Regions from separate parts of the Mesorhizobium sp. WSM4312 genome, predicted to be linked through region 1. Evidence: predicted binding sites of a transcription regulator. Region 1 holds the regulator's gene; each other region holds the start of a gene.
The links. The regulator PhoB, encoded in region 1, activates phosphate uptake and scavenging genes when phosphate is short. The targets are predictions, from matches to a motif close to TGTCATNNANCTGTCAT.
Positions count from the first base shown of each region.

Region 2: CK228_RS17420 (PhoX family phosphatase) is a predicted target of PhoB. The motif match lies at 988-1,004, and genes of this name have one in related genera.
Region 3: phnF (phosphonate metabolism transcriptional regulator PhnF) is a predicted target of PhoB. The motif match lies at 872-888, and genes of this name have one in related genera.

Region 1 is NZ_NSFU01000006.1:243,298-245,561, forward strand. It holds gene CK228_RS11880 (ROK family protein) at 1-223, shown strand, start outside; gene CK228_RS11885 (hypothetical protein) at 313-576, shown strand; gene phoB (phosphate regulon transcriptional regulator PhoB) at 665-1,354, opposite strand; gene phoU (phosphate signaling complex protein PhoU) at 1,374-2,081, opposite strand; gene pstB (phosphate ABC transporter ATP-binding protein PstB) at 2,107-2,264, opposite strand, start outside.
Region 2 is NZ_NSFU01000009.1:280,498-282,761, reverse strand. It holds gene CK228_RS17420 (PhoX family phosphatase) at 1-925, opposite strand, end outside; gene CK228_RS17415 (hypothetical protein) at 1,199-1,702, shown strand; gene CK228_RS17410 (response regulator transcription factor) at 1,835-2,264, opposite strand, start outside.
Region 3 is NZ_NSFU01000002.1:380,732-382,995, forward strand. It holds gene CK228_RS05115 (zinc-binding alcohol dehydrogenase family protein) at 1-82, shown strand, start outside; gene phnF (phosphonate metabolism transcriptional regulator PhnF) at 98-847, opposite strand; gene phnG (phosphonate C-P lyase system protein PhnG) at 968-1,429, shown strand; gene phnH (phosphonate C-P lyase system protein PhnH) at 1,429-2,040, shown strand; gene CK228_RS05135 (carbon-phosphorus lyase complex subunit PhnI) at 2,043-2,264, shown strand, end outside.

The DNA.
Region 1 (2,264 bases):
CGTCAGCGCCGCCGCCTTCGATCTCATCGAGCCGGCATTGCGCGAGGCGATCGCCCAGACCGCCGGTGGCCAGCACTCGGAATCGATCTCGTTCGACACCGAACCGAACGAACTGCCGCTGATTCGCGAAGGTTGCGCCATGCGCGCGCTGACCTTCGTCGACCAGGAGATTTTCGCGCCGGGCGTGCAGGCAAGAACGGGTGCCGGAAAGAACGTTGCCTGACGGTCAGGGCGAAACTCGATCATTCTGAACGACCGCGTTCGGCCCGTTGCGACATCAATTGGCAATGTGTCTGCCTGTATGATCTGCTGATGTCCCGTTCGTTGGTGATCAACTTCAACATAGATCAGGCCGAGTTTTACGGCCTCGTCCATCGTGTTCGCAACTTCGGCGAGGACGTCTACCGCTTCCTGCGAACCAACGGCTGGGGCGAAATTATTATCGGCGAGGTCGACGCGGCCACTACGCAGCTGATCATTCGAGACATCAAACATTCAAAGCTCCAGCGCGTTGCTGTATGGGTCGAAGAGGAGATGAGGCGGCAACATCTGTTGGGAGAAGTCGAAGTCCGCTGATCACCCTCTTCACGGCATTGGCGACGACCTGCTGATTGGAGTTTCGATCTTGGAGCCTCATCCCGATTTTATCGGGATGAGGCAAGCTCTAGTCTTCCCGGATCGCGTAGCCCGCCCCACGAATGGTACGGATGACATCCGGCATGCGACCATTGTTGACCGCCTTGCGCAGCCGGCCGACATGCACGTCCACGGTACGCTCGTCGATGTAGATCGTCTCGCCCCAGACATTGTCGAGCAGCTGGCTGCGCGAGAACACGCGGCCGGGATGGCGCATCATGAATTCGAGTAGGCGGAATTCGGTCGGCCCGAGCCGGATCTCGCTCTTCTTGCGGTAGACCCGGTGCGATTCACGGTCGAGCACGATATCGCCGACCTTGAGCACGCTGGACAGCACTTCCGGCTTGGCGCGGCGCAGCAGCGCCTTGATGCGGGCCATGAATTCCGGCGTCGAGAACGGCTTGACCAGATAGTCGTCGGCGCCGGTGGAAAGCCCGCGTACACGGTCGCTTTCCTCGCCCCGCGCGGTCAGCATGATGATCGGCAGCCGCTCGGTCTCTGGCCGCATTCGCAGTCGCCGGCAGAGCTCGATGCCGGATACCGCCGGCACCATCCAGTCGAGCACGAGCAGGTCGGGCACGTTCTCCTGCAGGCGGATTTCGGCTTCGTCGCCGCGTGTCACCACCTCGACCTGGTAACCCTCCGATTCCAGATTGTAGCGGAGGAGCACGCCGAGCGGCTCCTCATCCTCCACCACCATGATGCGTGGTGCGATCATCGATTGGGTACCCCTGCGCTCAGGCCGCCGGCGCCGACATCGCCGTCTCGTCCTGTTTTGGACGGTTGGCGGGCAGCTGCGTGCCGGTCAGGACATAGTACGCATTCTCGGCGATGTTGGTCACGTGGTCGCCGATGCGTTCGAGATTCTTGGCGCAGAACAACAGATGCGTGCAAGCCGTGATGTTGCGCGGATCTTCCATCATATAGGTCAGCAGTTCGCGGAAGACGGAGGTGTATTTGACGTCGATGCGCTCATCGTCGGCGCGCAGCTTCGCCAGTGCCGCGGCATCGCGCGCCGCATACTCCTCGATGACGCCCTGCACCTGGATCAGCACCAGCTGCGCCATGGCGTCGATGGAATGCGAGAGGTCGCGCGGCGTGGCGCTGAGGCCGACAGTGCCGACGCGCTTGGCGATGTTCTTGGCAAGGTCGCCAATGCGTTCGAGGTCGCCGGCCATGCGGATCGAGCCGACGACATGGCGCAGATCATCGGCCATCGGCTGGCGCTTGGCAATCAGCGTGATGGCGCGGTCGTCGAGTTCGCGCTGGCGCGCATCCATGATGGCGTCGTCGGAGACGACGCGCTGGGCGAGCGCATTGTCGGAGTTCAGCAGCGCCTTGGTGGCGCCGCCGACCATCGAGCCGGCGAGATCGCCCATGTCGCTGATCAGCCTGCTGATCTGTCCGAGATCCTCGTCGAAGGCTGCGACTGTGTGTTCGGCCATGATCCTGGTCCTCGTATGCGTGCGATCAGCCGAAGCGGCCGGTTATGTAGTCTTGCGTGCGCTTCTCGCGGGGCGACGTGAAGATCTTCTCGGTGCGGTCGAATTCGACCAGTTCGCCCAGATACATGAAGGCGGTCTGCTTCGAGACGCGCGCCGCCTGCTGCATGTTGTGGGTGACGATGA
Region 2 (2,264 bases), on a different contig from region 1:
AATGCGCGCCCCACTCATAGGCGCCTTCCGGAATGCCGAGCCGCTTGTAGTTGGCGGCTTCCTTGTGGCCCTCGGGCAATTCGCCGGAGAAATAGCCGTGGATGTTCTCCTCGGCCATCACATAGGTGCCCCAAGGGGTGACGCCGCCGGCGCAGTTGTTGAAAGTGCCGAACACTTTCGTGCCGGACGGGTCGGCATTGGTCTTGACGCGGTCATGGCCGGCGACCGGGCCCGACAGCGCCATCTCGGTGGTGGCGGTGATGCGGCGGTTGAGCTTGCCGTCGCGCACCACTTGCCATTTGCCGCCCTCCTTGCGGATCTCGACGATGGTGCCGCCATGCGCCGCCATCTCGACATCGACCTGCTCCTTCGCGAGCGGCGCCACCTCGGCCTTCTTCTTCCCGCCCTTCTCGACGATCGCAACGATGCCCGGAAACATCAGATGCGGGTTGGTGTATTCGTGGTTGACGACGAGCAGGCCGTGTTCGGCCGAGCCGTCGATCGCGATGTAGCCGACATAGTCGTTGTTGTAGCCGAACTGCCTGGCCTGCGCCTCGGCCGACTGTTTCGTCGGGTCGAACTCCGGCGAATTCGCAAACAGCGGATCGCCCCAGCGCAACAGCACGTCGGCGTCGTAGCCCGGCGCGACATGATGCTTGTCGTCGATGCCGGCCTCGAGCTCGTCGAATGTGAAGGCGGAGCCTTCCGCGGCGCGGGCATCGTCGGCGGCGATCATGGCCAGCGGGCCGACCGTCGCGGCGATCGCCGAGACGGCGAGCGATCCCTTCAGGAATCCCCGGCGCGAGAACCGCGCGGCGATGATCTCACCCATGGTGCGGTTGTCGGTGGGATTGGTGGCCGGTCCTTCGTTTTCCTCGAGCAGGCTGGTGCGGAATCGGGCGTCAGGGGAGCGATGTTCGGTCACGAAAGGCCTCTGGCTTTGGAGTGGCTGGAGCTTGTTGCCTGTTCGACTCCTACGCCGGGCCGATCACATTTTCGTGACATCATACAGGCCCGAAGGCTCGGGGCGAGGCGACTTGCTCGCGCGGACCTCGGACTTTGGTCCAATCTTGCGCTTGCAAAAGTCCTGGAGGACAAACGCAACGGTCGGAGGTCGCTTCCGGCCAATACATCTTTCGGCGAAGTTGCTGGTTGCAACGTTGGGGTGGGCGCGCCGGCTCAATCGACGGAGATCAGGATGCACGGATCGATCACGGCCCGGTGCCGCCGGCTGACGCTCGTTTCGGCGGCGGCTCTGGCGCTGACCATCGTTCCCTATCGAATTGCCCTGCACGGCTCCGCCCCCGGAATCGACGCCGCATCAGCACAGGCCGGCAAAGGTGGTGGTAGTGGCGGCAACAGCGGCGGCAGTAACGGCGGCAACAGCGGCGGTAACAGCAGCGGCGGTAGTGGCGGTAACGGCAGCGGCAACGGAAATGCAAACGGCGGCAATTCCGCAACGGATGGCAGCGGTGACAACTCGGCCTCCGGCAAGGGTCAGAGCACCAAAGGCGCCAGCCATGTCAACGGCACGACCGGTGACAAGGTCGAGGTGAGCGGCAACAAGATCACGGTCACACATCCCGACGGCATCACCGAAAAGATCGAGAACGGCCGTTTCAGAATGAAGGATGCGCTGGGTCGTACGATCATCGACCGCCGGGCCACGCCGGCCGATGTGAGCCGTCTGAAAGCCTTGTGAAACTGGCCAGCAGGCAACGGCCAGCGCTTTGCCCGGGAAAACCGTTTCACACTATTCATGGAATTGCTCCAGCGCTTTGGTTTTGCCGCAATTCCGGACGGAAAACTGTTTCACACTTTTCCTGGAATTGCTCTAGGAGCGACTTCTGTCCCGGTCGCGGAACTCACGCACCATGAGAGCCGCTTCAGTGCGGTTTCGCACATTGAGTTTGGACAGCACCCCGGTCATGTGGTGCTTGACCGTCTTCTCCTGCAGCTCCAGGCGCAGGGCAACCTCCTTGTTGCTGAGCCCCTCCGCCACCAGCCGCAGGATTTCCGCCTGCCGTTCGGTCAGTTGCCGCAACCGGTCCGCCACGCCGTCGGCGGATTGCGGGGACTGGAGATCGGAAAGCAGCCGTGCCGACAGCGTCGGCGTAAGGTAACCCTCGCCGGCTGCCACATTGCGCAGGATGTCGGCGAGCGCGCGAGATCCGACGCCCTTGAGGATATAGCCCTGCACGCCTGCGTTCAGCGCCGTGGTTACATCGGCATTGGTCTCCGAAACCGTCAGCATGACGATCTTC
Region 3 (2,264 bases), on a different contig from region 1:
GCTGGCCGATACGCCGAGCGATCTCGCCCGCTGGGCGCATGAGAAATCCGGCCTGATCAAGGCCGTGATCGAGATCGGATAGTCGGCAGGATTCGGCTCACAGCGCCGACAGTTTGAGCTCGACCCGCTCCGCCGGAAAGCGCGACTCGGAGAACTGGATCGGCTGACCGTCCGGCGTGATGTTGACGGCCACCGTGACCAGCACGATGGCGCCTGGCTGCAGGTCGAGGTCGGCGAGATCGGCCGCATCGGCATGGCGTGCCGACAGCACGGTCGATTGCCTGAGATAATCGTCGATGCCGAAGCGGGCCAGCGACGCGGTGATCGAGCCAGTCTCAGCCATCGCCTTGTCGATGCCGGCAAAGCGCCTGGCATCGAACCAACCAGCAGCACGTGACACAGGCCGTCCATCGGCCTCACCGCGTGTCTCCAGCCGGATCACCTCGGCGCCCTTCGCAAGGCCAAGCCCTTCGGCGACACGCGGGCTGGCCGGCTCGACCGACGAGGCAAGCAGCACGATGTGCCGTTCCGAGGTTTGTCCCTGCAGGCCCGTTGAAAAGCGTGTGCGCGCCCCGATCGGATAGGACAGCCGCTTGCGAGACAATACGAAGGTGCCACGCCCCTGCTCGGCCCGCAGCACACCTTCCTGCACAAGCGCCGATATGGCGCTGCGCACCGTGTGGCGATTGACGCCATAGCGCTCGGCGAGCGCCACCTCCGGCGGCAGCGCGGCATTCTCGGCGAAATCGCCGGTGGCGATCGCCTGCAGGATCCTGTCGGCGATCTGCCGCCACAGCGAGACGCCGCTGCGCCGTTCAATACTGTCGGCTTCCTGTCGCCCGATCATAGTTGGCCCCTGCCTTCCGTCCCCTGTCATCCACTCGTCATGGACTCGCGCTAGGTAATATGTATAATTTGTATAGTTGTCTATATCAATAGACAAATTTAGCAAAGAGGAATGCTGCCGATGCGAGGACAGGAAGCCCGCGACCAGGCCGGACGCAAAGCCGCGATGGCGACCCTGGCGCAATCGAGCGGCGACGATATCGTCCGGCTCTGGAACGAAGCCGGCCTGCCTTCGCAGGCCGAACTGCTGCGCGGTCCCGAGACCGGGCTGGTGACGCTGCGCGGCCGCATCGGCGGCGGCGGCGCGCCGTTCAATGTCGGCGAGGCGACCGTCACCCGCGCCACTGTCCGGCTGCCGTCCGGACAGGTGGGCCATTGCTACGCGCTTGGCCGCGACAAGCAGAAGGCGAAGCTGGCGGCGATCGCCGACGCGCTCTGGCAGGACCCTGCCCGCCGCGCCGAGGTCGAGACCAGGCTGATCGCGCCTTTGAGGTCGGCGCTCGCCGCTGCCCAGGAAAAACGCCGCGCCGAGACAGCGGCAACGAAAGTGGATTTCTTCACCATGGTTCGCGGAGAAGACTGATGGATATCGCAGCACAATCGATCGAGGGCGGCTTTGCCGATCCGGTGTTCAACGCCCAGACGGTGTTTCGCGCGGTCATGGACGCGATGGCGCGGCCGGGCAGCGTGCAGCCTCTGTCGGCCCTGGCCCGCCCGCCGGCGCCGCTCTCGCCAACCGCTGGCGCCGTGGCACTGGCGCTGTGCGACAACGACACGCCGCTCTGGCTCGACCCGGCCCTGCACGCCTCCGCCGCGATCGGCTCCTGGCTTGGTTTCCACACCGGCGCGCCGCTGGCCAACACGCCTGCCGACGCGCATTTCGCCTTTGTCGCCACGCCGGCCGAGATGATGGCGCTCGACGGCTTTGCGCAGGGAACGCAGGATTATCCCGACAGGTCGACCACCCTGATCCTGCAGGTCAGCGACCTCGTTTCAGGCACTCCGTTGCTGCTGGAGGGTCCCGGCATCGAAATCAGCGCCACGATCGCGCCGGCGCAGATGCCGCGTCATTTCATCGAGCAGTGGAAGCAGAATATCCAGCGCTTTCCGCGCGGCGTCGACATCATCCTCGCCACATCAGAAGGCGTAGCCTGCCTGCCGCGCACGACGCGCATCAAGACGATGGAGGCTTGAAGATGTATGTCGCGGTAAAAGGCGGTGAAGCCGCAATCGCCAATGCCCACAGCCTGCTCGCCGATCGCCGGCGCGGCGACCGTTCGGTGCCGGCACTGCGCCTCGACCAGATTGTCGAACAGCTGGCGCTCGGCGTCGACCGGGTGATGAGCGAAGGCTCGCTCTACGACCGTGAACTCGCGGCACTCGCCATCGTCCAGGCGCGCGGCGACATGATCGAGGCG